3 regions of the Geodermatophilus sp. CPCC 206100 genome follow, and region 3 is predicted to be linked to each of the others. Evidence: riboswitches for the same ligand, from Rfam matches in the RefSeq annotation. Region 3 holds a riboswitch; each other region holds the start of a gene.
What was found. Region 3 has a riboswitch for cyclic di-AMP ahead of PGN05_RS00695 (lytic transglycosylase domain-containing protein). Riboswitches for the same ligand answer to the same signal wherever they lie in the genome.

Region 1 (3,716 bases), on a different contig from region 3:
GCCGGCGCCCGACCGGGCGGCTCCGGGGGGCCGGCGCGTTCGCGGGGTGCTGTCCTGGAGCACCGCGGTCCCTGACCCGCCGCGATGCACCAAGGAGCGCCTCATGACCGACCCCGACCTCGGCTTCCCCCTCTGGACGGGCAACCGGGCGTCCGAGGCTCCTCGCTGCCGCAGCTACGTCCCCGGACACGGCGTGCACCCGCTGCGCGTCCAGCTCGCCAACAGCAGCCCGGACGAGGACTGGGCCGCCGTCGTCGTCATGGGCGCCGTCGACGACGTCGTCACCGTGGCCGTCGGCGACGAGCTGCGCCGCTACCGCAACCACGACACCGCGCGGCTCGTGGAGCACGTCGGCCGGGTCGGCGCCGACGCGCTGCTGAACCTCCGCTACGGGCTCCTGTTCCTCCGCTCCTGGCCCCGGGAGTCCCACGCCGCCTTCTCCGTCCAGCCCGCCGGCGACCTGCCGCAGCCCTGCCGGCCGCGGTAGGCCGTCCCCCGTCCGGGGGAGAGCAGCAGCTCAGGCGGGGTGTTTGCCAGGAAGCGGTCCCACCCTGGGCCCGTGGCCGGACGCCGTCCCCTCCGAGACCACCGGCTCCGCCGGGGTCTGGCCGCGCTGTGCGCCGCGGCGGTCCTGGCCGGGTGCGCCGGCCACGCCGCCGGCCAGGACGTCGACACCGCCTCGGTCCGGAGTTCCCCGACCGCTGAGGTCGTGCCACCCCGACCCGTGGCCCCGGCCGTCGACGCGGTCCGGGTCCTGACCGACGTCACGGCCGCGGCGGCCGGCGCCGGCGGGACGGTCACGGTCGCCGTCCAGGACGCCGACGGCCACCAGCTCCTCGCCGGCGGCGACGCGGGCGCACCCGCCTACACCGCCTCGCTGGTCAAGGTGGTGGTGGTGACCCGGCTGCTCCAGCTCGACCAGGCCGGCGCCGTTCCCCTCGACGAGAGCGACCTCGAACGGGCCCAGCGCGCCATCACCGACTCCGACGACGACGCGATGAGCCTGCTCTGGGACCGGTACGACGGCGCCCGCCTGGTCACCGACCTCGCCGGCGAACTCGGCCTGACCGGCACCGCACCGCCGGCGATCGCCGGGCAGTGGGGGCAGGCGACCACCACGGCGGCGGACTACGCCACCGTCCTCCGCCGGCTCCCCGAGCTGCTCGACGCGGAACGCGCCGGGCTGCTCACCGGCTGGCTGGGATCGGTCGCCACCACCGCCGCCGACGGGTTCGACCAGCGGTTCGGGCTGTTCGGCCGGGCCGGCGTCAAGCAGGGCTGGATGTGCTGCGTCGACGGCCGGCGCCAGCTGCACTCGGCGGGCGTGCTCCCCGACGGCCGGGTGGTCGTCCTGCTCGGCGACTTCCCGACCTCCACGACCTGGGACCGGGCCCGCGCCGCGCTCGACGGCGCAGCGGCCGCCGTTCTCGCCGGCATCGGCTGACCGTGCCCCGGCCGCTCGACGAGCGGCCGGGGCACCGCGGCGTCAGGCGACCCGGCGAGCGCCGGCGTAGCTCGGCATCGAGTCGAGGTTGACCACGGCGACCGGCTTGCCGGCCGTCGAGGCGTGCACCATCTGGCCGTTGCCGATGTACATGCCCACGTGCGAGACGGGGCTGTAGAAGAACACCAGGTCACCCGGCCGGAGGTCGCCCTTCCCGACCGCGGCCCCGAACGTCGACTGCGCCCGCGAGGTGCGGGGGATCGAGACGCCGGCCGCCTTGTACGAGAAGGAGGTCAGGCCCGAGCAGTCGAAGGAGTTGGGACCGGTCGCGCCGTAGACGTAGCGGTCGCCCACCTGGGCGAGAGCGGTGTCGACGGCGGCCTGGGCGGTGCCGTTCGGCGCGGCGGCCGGAGCGGCGGCGACGGCGGCGGTGGCGGCGGGGTCACCCGCGTCGGCCGAGGCCGGCAGGGGGGTGAGGGCGATTCCGGCACCGGCGATGGCGGCGACGGCGATCCCGCGGAACGTGCGACGTGCAGAGGGCGTGCGTGTAGTCGTCATGGACGACGGGTTCTCCTGTTCTCCACGGCCGCCTACCGGGTTAGCTGACGGGTTCGGGCGGGGGAGTCGCCCGGCGCGACGGATCGCGCTTCACCCCAGGGATCCAGGTGGGTCCCCGGTCCGGGCATCGGTAGACGACCGATGCCTGGTTCGGCGGGGTCCGGCGGGTGCCGCTCCGGGAGATGGGCGGCGAGGGGGCCCGCGAGACCGGGCAGAACGCTAAGAAGGCGCGACGAGCGTCGCCAATCGGGGTCGATGACCTGGCGACCGCGCCGACCTCGCCGCGACTCGCCGTCGTCAGCAGCGGGGACGACGGAGCGTGAGGAGCGTTTCCCCAGCGTCCGTGCTGGTCAGGAGATTTCCACGACTTGACCTGACCCCGGGGTGCCGCCACGGTGCGTCACCGGCGGGCGACCGCGAGCGCTGGGATCCCGGGTGATTGACCCGGCCGTCGGGCGGGCAGGGAAGCAGGCAACCCCAACCAGGAGGAGCAGTTCGATGGCAGGCATGATCCGCAAGCTCGTGGCGTCGGGGATCGCGGCGAAGGTGCTGCAGGAGGCCCGCAAGCCGCAGAACCAGGCCAAGATCAAGGAGTTCATCGCCAAGATGGGCGAGCAGAACAAGAAGGGCGGCGGCGGCAAGGGCTACGGCCGCGGCCCCGTCCGCTGACGCCGTGACCGGACGCAGCCCCGCTCGAGCTCCGAGCCGGGGCCGCGTCCGGTGACCGTGCTCCGCATCGCCGTCCTCGACGACCACCAGTCCGTCGCCGCGGACTTCTGCGACTGGTCCCGGCTGCCCGAACCGGCCGAGGTCACCTACCTCGCCGACCCCGCGCCCGACGAGGACGCCCTCGTCGCCCGCCTCCGGCCCTTCGACGTGCTCGTCGCCATGCGCGAGCGCACGCCGTTCCCGCGCCGCGTCCTCGAACGCCTCCCGCAGCTGCGCCTGCTGGTCACCACTGGCCGGCGCAACGCGGCCATCGACCTCGCCGCCGCGGCCGACCTCGGCATCCCCGTCTGCGGCACCGGCTCGCACGCGCCCGGCACCGCCGAGCTGACCTGGGCGCTCATCCTGGCGGTGGCCCGGCACGTCCCGGAGGAGGACGCCGGCATGCGCGCCGGCGGCTGGCAGACCACGCTCGGCACCGACCTCGCCGGCGCCACACTCGGCGTCGTCGGGCTCGGCCGGCTCGGCGCGCGGGTCGCCCGCATCGGCCGCGCCTTCGACATGGACGTCGTCGCGTGGAGCCAGCACCTCACCGACGAGCGCGCCGCGGAGGTCGGCGTGCGACGGGTGGGCCGGGACGAGCTGTTCGCCACAGCGGACGTCGTCACCGTGCACCTGGTCCTCTCCGACCGCACCCGCGGGCTGGTCGGCCGCGCGGAGCTGGCGCGGATGAAGCGCACCGCGATCCTGGTCAACACCTCCCGCGGGCCGATCGTCGACGAGACCGCCCTCCTCGCGGCCCTCCGCGAGGAGCGCATCGCGGGCGCCGGCCTCGACGTCTACGACCGCGAGCCGCTGCCCGCCGAGCACCCGCTCCGCCGCGAGCGGCGCGCCGTCCTCACGCCGCACCTCGGCTACGTCACCCGCAACACCTACGAGGTCTTCTACGGCGAGGCGGTCGAGGACGTCGCCGCGTTCCTCGCCGGCTCGCCCGTCCGCGTCCTCCGCCCGGAGTGAGCGCCTAGGGCCGGCCGGCGTGCGGGACGTC
Region 2 (3,716 bases), on a different contig from region 3:
GAGGGAGGCCAGCGACGCCGGCCGCAGTGCGGCAGCGAAGGACTCCGCGCGGTCGACGACGGCGGCGGGCACGCCCGCGCCGGGGCGGACCGGCGTCGCACCGCCGGTCGGCTCGGCCAGGACCGTCCACGGCGTCCGGAGGGCGATGACCAGGACGAGCGCCAGCCCCAACACACCCGCGACCAGCAGCGCGGCCCGGCGGGCGCTCACCCGGCCGATCCTAAGAGGACCCCCTGCCCCCCACCGCTCGCAGGCTCGCGGCGGGCCCCTGCAGAGGGCCAAGGGCCAAAGCGGGACCCCGTTCCCCACCCTTCGCAGGCTCACGGCGGGCCCCTGCAGAGGGCCAAGGGCCAAAGCGGGACCCCGTTCCCCACCCTTCGCAGGCTCACGGCGGGGCCCGGACCGGGCCAGGAGCCGAGGCGGGACCCTCTGCCCCCCACCGCTCGCAGGCTCACGGCGGGGCCCTGCAGGGAGTCCGTCCTCAGACGAGGCGGCGCATGGCGGTGATGCCGCCCATCGAGTCCACGCCCACGACCTTCACCGGCTGGCTGGACGTCGAGGCGTGCACCATCTGCCCGTTGCCGATGTACATCGCCACGTGGCTGACCGGGCTGAAGAAGAAGATCAGGTCTCCCGGCTGGAGGTCGGCGCGGGAGACCGCCCGGCCCATGGTCGACTGCATGCGGCTCGAGTGCGGGAGGCTGACGCCGGCCGCGGCATAGGCGTACTGGGTGAGCCCGGAGCAGTCGAAGGAGTTGGGGCCGCCGGCGCCCCAGACGTAGGGATCCCCGACCTGCGCCAGCGCCGTGTCGACGGCGGCCTGCGCGGCACCGCTGGCCGCGGGCGCCGGTGCCGCGGCGGCCACCGGCTGGCCGGAGTGGGCCGTCTGCACCTGCTGCTGCTGCGGAGCGGACAGGGCGGCGTACTGCCCCCGGTAGTCGGCGATGTCCGCCTCGAGCCCGGACTGGCGAGCGGTGACCTCGTCGAGGGCCCCGCGGGCGGCCGCCGCCGCAGCATCGGCGTCGGCCTGGGCCCGCTCGGCTGCGGTGGCCGACTCGGCGACCTGCGCCAGCACGTCGCCGGCGTGCCCGGCGAGAGCGTCGAGCGTGGCCAGCTGCGAGACGAAGTCGTCGGCCGAGTCGCTGGTCGTCATCAGGTCGAACTCGGACAGGCTCCCGCCGGTGAACGCCGCGCGGGCCACCTGGCGGATCTGGCCGTCCAGCGCGCCGAGCCGGGCGTCGGCCTCGGCGGCGACACGGTCCGCGTCGGCGGCGGCAGCCTCACGCTGGGCGAGGGTCTCCCGCGCCTCGTTGACCTGCTCGCTGACGACCTCCAGCTCGTGGCCGGCCCGGGCGACGAGCTGGGCGGCCTGCGCGGCGCTGCCCGCCTGCTCCGGATCGGCGGTGGCCGTCCCTGGCAGCAGGGTCAGGGCCAGGCTGGCGGTGGCTCCCACGACGAGCCCGCGGCCGAGGCGGCCGGCGGTGGTGGGGCGGCGGGAGGTGACCGGGAGGTCGGGGTGGAGCGGATCAGGGGCATGCCCCAGGGCAGGGTGAGGGGTCGCCACGGGCGGCGGCTCTCCGTTTCTTCCTCAGCGACCGCCTACCGAGTTAGCTGACGGGTTCGGGCTGGGAAGACGTGCCCTATCTCTGCGTGCCGGCGGGCCGGCGCGTGTGCTCCGGCGGACCGGCGCACGCGAGAACTCACCCCAGTGCTGCGGTGGGTCCCCGGTTCACCCTCGACGCCAGGGAGCGCGTCGGGCGATTCGGCGGTGACCGGCCGAGGCCACCTCTGTACGGGTGACGACCTCCCGGCCGGACCGGCTCACCGTACGGACGTGGTGCAGGTGTGACAAACGAGGGCCGCGTGGACTGTGGGAACTCCCACACCGGCCCGGCGCGCCGCCCCGCTCCCCGCGCGCCGCTCGCGGAGCGCCGGACGGGACCTGCCTGCGCCCGCTCACCCGGTGCGCCGCCGCCGGTCTCCGGTGCCGCGAGGCGAGGCCTGGTGGCGCAGCGGTGGCACCAGGCCGCCCTCGGCCAGCGCCCGCACGGCGCGGCGCTCGACCTCGTCGAACTCCACCACCACGCCGGGCGCCGGGACGACGACGTCCTCGGCGGTCTGGGCGCGCGCCGTCATGGGCACCACGGTGGGATCGGCCCCCTGCCAGCCCGGTGGCGCCCCCAGCAGCACGGTGACGACGCAGTCCGTGCAGCCGGTGCCGCGAGCGGTGCAGGTGTCGCAGTCGATGAACATCAACCCACTCCTCTGCTGACCGGCCCTGGTCGCGGGGGCCGTCCCTGGCCCCGACCGGTCTGAGCAGCACGCTAGGGACGGGCACCGACAGTTCCGGACGGTCGCGCACCGCGGGCCCCGGGGGATCCAGCGTCCGCCCGGCGCGCGTCCCCGGGACTGTCACTCCCCCGACCTAGCGTCCGCCCCGTGCCCTCTTCCCCCGCCCGGCCGGCCGGGATCGCCGCCGGGACAGTCGCACGAGCCGCCGCCGGGCTGCCGCGCTACGAGCAGGCCACCATCGAGGAGCTGGGCACCCCGCTGGCGGAGGTCACGTTCGTCGTCGTCGACCTGGAGACCACCGGGGGGTCTCCCAAGGACAACGCGATCACCGAGATCGGCGCGGTCAAGGTGCGCGGCGGAGCGGTCCTCGGCGAGTTCCAGACCCTGGTCGACCCGGGCCGCGAGATCCCGCCCTACATCAGCGTGCTCACCGGAATCACCACCACGATGGTCACCGCGGCCCCGCGCATCGGCGCGGTCCTGCCCGCCTTCCTCGAGTTTGCCCGCGGCGCGGTCCTCGTCGCCCACAACGCCCCCTTCGACCTCGGCTTCCTGAAGGCCGCGTGCGCGGAGAACGGCATCGCCTGGCCGGCCGCTGCCTCGGTCGACACCGCCGTCCTCGCCCGCCGGCTGCTCACGCGCGACGAGGTGCCCAACTGCAAGCTGGCCACCCTGGCGCCCTACTTCCGCGCCGCCAGCGAGCCCTGCCACCGCGCCCTGGCCGACGCGCGGGCCACCGTCGACGTGCTGCACGGGCTGTTCGAGCGGCTGGGCCCGCTCGGCGTCTCCACCCTGGAGGAGCTGACCGGCCTCACCCGCCAGGTCGACCCCGACCGGCTGCGCAAGCGGCACCTGGCCGACGGCGTCCCCTCCGGCCCGGGCGTGTACCTCTTCCGCGGGCCCCGCGACGAGCCGCTCTACGTCGGGACGTCGAGCGACCTGCGCAGCCGCGTCCGCAGCTACTTCGGTGCCGGCGAGCAGCGCAGCCGGATCACCGAGATGGTCGCCCTCGCGCAGCGGGTCGACACCATCTCCTGCGCCCACGACCTCGAGGCCGCCGTCCGGGAGCTGCGGCTGATCGCCGAGCACAAGCCGCGCTACAACCGCCGTTCCCGCTTCCCCGAACGCGCCCTGTGGGTCCGCCTCACCGAGGAGCCCTTCCCGCGGCTGTCGGTGGTCCGCCGGGTGCGCCCGGGGGCCGGGGTCTTCCTCGGGCCGTTCCCGGACCGGCGGGCGGCCGACGCGGCGGTGGCCGCCATCCACGAGTCCCTCCCGCTGCGCCAGTGCACCGGCCGGCTGTCGGTGCGGGTGCTCGGCACCGCCTGCGCACTGGCGGGCATGGGGCGCTGCGGAGCGCCCTGCACCGGCGCCCAGTCGGTCGACGAGTACGCCGGCATCGCCGACGTCCTGCGCGCGGCGGTCGC
Region 3 (3,716 bases):
CCTCGACGGCTCGTCGGTGCCGTAGATGGCGCGCAACCAGACGGTGAGCAGGACGTCGATGAGGTCCGCCTCCCCGACGGCGGGCTGCTGGCCGGCGAGCGTGCCCTGGATGACCCGCTCGTTCATCCAGTTCAGGGCGACGGCGAGGTCCCGCGCCGGGGGCCCGCCGGGCGCCGCCCCCCGGGCCCGCTCGGCCTCGATGGCGGCCGCGGTCTCGGCGACGAAGCCCTCCATCACCCGGGCCCACAGCTCGCGGACCTCGGCACTGCCGGCCAGCAGCTGGGTCGCCGCCGCGGTCAGCGCCCGGTGCGCGGTGAAGGTGTCGCGCACGGCGACCAGCGCCGCCCGCCAGCCGGCCCGCGCGTCGCCGCCGGCACCGGCGAGGGCGGCCGACCGCAGCGCGTGCGCCTCGGCCACCACCCGGTCCAGCAGCGCGAGGACGACGGCGTCCTTGGAGGCGAAGTAGAAGTAGAACGTCGGCCGGGAGATCCCCGCGCCGCGGGCGAGGTCGTCGACGGAGATCTCGGCGAGCGGCCGCTGCGCCAGCAGCGCCTCGGCGGTGGCCAGGAGGGCGCGCTCGCGGTCGTCGCCGGAGGGCCGGCGCGCGCGGCGGCCGCGGCCGGGGGCCGGCGCCGGACCGGTCACGGCAGCCGCCACACCGTCGTCCGCCGCAGCCCGGGGCCCTCGGTCTCGGGGATGTCGTAGACGGCGGCCGCCACCAGCCGCTCGTGCGGCAGGTAGGGCCGGCCGGGGTCCCCGACCAGCACCTCGCAGCCGCGCGCGCGGGCGCGGTCGAGGAACGGCAGCACCCGCTCGGTCATCTCCCGGTCGTAGCAGACGTCCCCCGCGAGCACGACCTCGATGCCGGGCAGGTCACCGTCGAGCACGTCGCCGGCCACGCCCACCCCGCCCACGCCGTTGAGGGCCGCGTTGACGACGACCGCCGTCCGGCTGAACGGGTCGACGTCACTGGCCAGCACCGAGCGGGCGCCGGCCCGGAGGGCGGCGATGGCGACCAGGCCGCTGCCCGTCCCGAGGTCGAGCACCGCCCGGCCGGCCACCACCTCCGGGGTGTCGAGCACGAACCGGGCCAGCGCCTGGCCGCCCGGCCACGCCGCAGCCCAGAAGGGCGGCGCCTGGCCGGCGCCGCCCTCCGCGGTCTCCATCGCCTCCCAGAGGGCGACGACGTCCTCGGCCACGTGCAGCCGGACCTCCGGGACCGAGGACGGTCGCTGGACCTGGGTGTGGGCGCGGACGAACCCGGCGGGGACGGATCTCACGCCGGCCAGTCCACCATCCGCCCGGGTCAGGTCACCGCCCCGGAGGACGGGGTCCCGCCTCGGCACCTGAGCCCCCGCCCAGGGCCCCCCCCTGAGGGTGCGAGGGGTGGGGAGGACGGGCGGCCCCCCTGCCCCCCGCCGCGAGCCCGCGAGCGGCGGGGGGCAGGGGGGTCCTTCTAGTACCAGTTGTTGGCCTTCGAGTGCGCCCAGGCCGCGCAGGGGCTGCCGTACCGGTTCTCGATGTAGATCAGCCCGGCGTCGATCTGCCGGTAGCCGTCCGAGGTCTTGGCGATGCCGGTGCCGGCCCACGTCGAGTTGAGGAACTGCGGGATGCCGTAGGCGGTGCTGGTCGGGTTCTGCGCGTTGGGGTTCCAGCCGCTCTCCTTGCCCCACAGGTTCTCCAGGCAGCTGAACTGGTCCGCGCTGCCGACCTTGGACATGGCGTACTCCTTGAAGGAGCCGCTGGGAGCGGAGGACGAGCCGCCGCTCGCAGCGGGAGCGGCCGGCGCCCGCTCGGCCTCTCGGGCGGCGCGCTCAGCGGCCTCGCGCTCGGCGGCCTCCTGGGCGGCGCGCTCGGCGGCGACCCGCTCGGCCTCCAGCCGGTCGCGCTCGGCCTGCTCGGCGGCGAGCCGCTCGGCCTCCAGCCGGTCCCGCTCGGCCTGCTCGGCGGCGGCCTGGGCCTGGGCCGCGCTGGCCTCGGCGGCCTCGCGCTCGCCGCGGGAGGCGGCCAGGTCCTCGAGCGAGGCGAAGTCGTCGGGAGCCACCTCGGCGGTCGGCGCCTCGGCCGCGGCCTGCGGCGCGATACCGAGGGCCTCGGCGACACTGTGCGAGGCGCTGACCGTGCTGGTCTCGGCCTCGGCCGGCGGCTGGCCGCCGGCGAGCAGGTTCACCACGACGGCCCCGGCGGCGGCCGCGGCCAGCAGGAAGGCCGGGCGGCGACCCTTGGCCGGCAGGTGCACGCGCCGGCGGGTCGGGCGCTGGGCACCGAGCTCGGGGGTGGGGAACTCGGCGGTGTCCGCCTGGACGGCGGGGAACTGCTGGGTGCGGTCGATCATCGGGTGTGGGTGCTCCGGGGCGAGAGTGCGCGCGGGCCGACCCTCCGCGGTGCGGGGGGCAGCCCAGGGCGGCGCGGGCTGGGGGTGGGTGCGCCGGCGGCGTCGGGAAGTGACGCGGGAGACCGGCGGGCGCGGTCAGGCGGGATCAGCGGGCCGGGAGGAGGCGCGAGGTGCGCGCGGCCGGGTGTCCCTGCGAGCCGCGAGGGCCCGGGGGCGGGGCATGCGGAGACTCTCCGTTTCTTCCGTGGCCGCCTACCGGGTTAGCTGACGGGTTCGGGCGGGAAGGCGCCCTACCGGCCCTCCGAGCGACGCTCGGCAGGCCGGACTCACCCCAGTGCTGCGGTGGGTCCCCGGCTCGTGGCCACGGCTGCGGACACGACTCGGCGGCGTCCACCCAGGCTCCCCGTGTGGGGAGAGACGACCAGGCGGACGAGAGCCACCGTAGGGGCCGTTACCGTCCCGTGACAATCCCGGCCGTCACATCGGCACCGTGAGCTGTGTCGCGGTGGGCGCCGGCTCCGCTCAACCGGCGACCGGCTCCCGGGGCTCGGTGAGCACCACGTTCCCGGTGAGCCGCACGGCCCCGCCGCGCGGGGCGTCGGACGCCGCCCGGTCGGGCCCGACGGCGGGCGAGCCCTCCAGCGCGGCACCGAGGCTGTCGGTCAGGAGGCGCAGGGACTCGCGGGCGTCGTCCTGCCGACGACGGAGGTCGGCGAGTTCGGCAGCGGCGGCGGCCGCCTCCTCCTGCAGGCGCGCCCGCTCCGCGGCGGCCTCCCGGAGCAGCTCCTCGGCCTGCCGGCGGACCCGCTCGAGGGCGGCGTTCCGCAGGTCGGACACGTTGCCCAGCCGCGCCTCGGCCTCGGCCCGGGCGGTCGCGCGGACCTGCTCGGCGTCCCGCTCGGCCTCGGCGACCACCTCGGCCGCCCGCACCTCGGCCAGCCGGAGCAGCTCGCGCATCGCGCCGACGAGCAGCACCGCGTCGCGCTGCTCCGCGTCCGCGACCGCCAGGGCCGGTACGGGAGGGGCAGGGACGGCGGCGTCGTTACAGCGACTGCACCGGATCCCACTGGTTCCCGGCACCGGACGGACGAGCAGCTCGCTCTCCACCCAGGCGACGTAGTCGTCGACGTCGGCCCGGTCGTAGCCGCGCAGCCGCCGGCGGAACCGCGGTCGCGGCTCGAACAGCGCCGCGAGCCCGGCCGACTCCCCGGTGGGGTCGACGTCCCCTTCGCCCTGCTCGACCATCCCCGGCCTCCCCCGATCGGCTACAGCGACTGCAGCGTCCCCGACCCTGCCGGGTGCCCGGCTCCGCCGCCGTGCGACGCGAGAGCAACACGGGTGTCGTTCACCGCCCCGTGCCGAGATGATCACTCAGCGCTGC

Region 1: linked by a shared signal. The riboswitch ahead of PGN05_RS15090 (C40 family peptidase) and the one ahead of PGN05_RS00695 (lytic transglycosylase domain-containing protein) in region 3 are both predicted to bind cyclic di-AMP.
Region 2: linked by a shared signal. The riboswitch ahead of PGN05_RS12040 (C40 family peptidase) and the one ahead of PGN05_RS00695 (lytic transglycosylase domain-containing protein) in region 3 are both predicted to bind cyclic di-AMP.

The regions. Positions count from the first base shown of each region.
Region 1 covers NZ_JAQISV010000030.1:36,334-40,049, reverse strand. The annotation lists gene PGN05_RS15100 (hypothetical protein) at 104-487, shown strand; gene PGN05_RS15095 (LppW family protein) at 560-1,444, shown strand; gene PGN05_RS15090 (C40 family peptidase) at 1,487-2,002, opposite strand; cyclic di-AMP (ydaO/yuaA leader) riboswitch at 2,016-2,149, opposite strand; gene PGN05_RS15085 (hypothetical protein) at 2,501-2,671, shown strand; gene PGN05_RS15080 (D-2-hydroxyacid dehydrogenase family protein) at 2,723-3,685, shown strand; gene PGN05_RS15075 (SMP-30/gluconolactonase/LRE family protein) at 3,690-3,716, opposite strand, start outside.
Region 2 covers NZ_JAQISV010000021.1:61,836-65,551, forward strand. The annotation lists gene PGN05_RS12035 (M48 family metallopeptidase) at 1-210, opposite strand, end outside; gene PGN05_RS12040 (C40 family peptidase) at 482-1,453, opposite strand; cyclic di-AMP (ydaO/yuaA leader) riboswitch at 1,581-1,778, opposite strand; gene PGN05_RS12045 (hypothetical protein) at 1,957-2,253, opposite strand; gene PGN05_RS12050 (DEDD exonuclease domain-containing protein) at 2,440-3,716, shown strand, end outside.
Region 3 covers NZ_JAQISV010000003.1:28,177-31,892, reverse strand. The annotation lists gene PGN05_RS00705 (TetR/AcrR family transcriptional regulator) at 1-645, opposite strand, end outside; gene PGN05_RS00700 (class I SAM-dependent methyltransferase) at 642-1,280, opposite strand; gene PGN05_RS00695 (lytic transglycosylase domain-containing protein) at 1,457-2,335, opposite strand; cyclic di-AMP (ydaO/yuaA leader) riboswitch at 2,570-2,731, opposite strand; gene PGN05_RS00690 (hypothetical protein) at 2,858-3,580, opposite strand.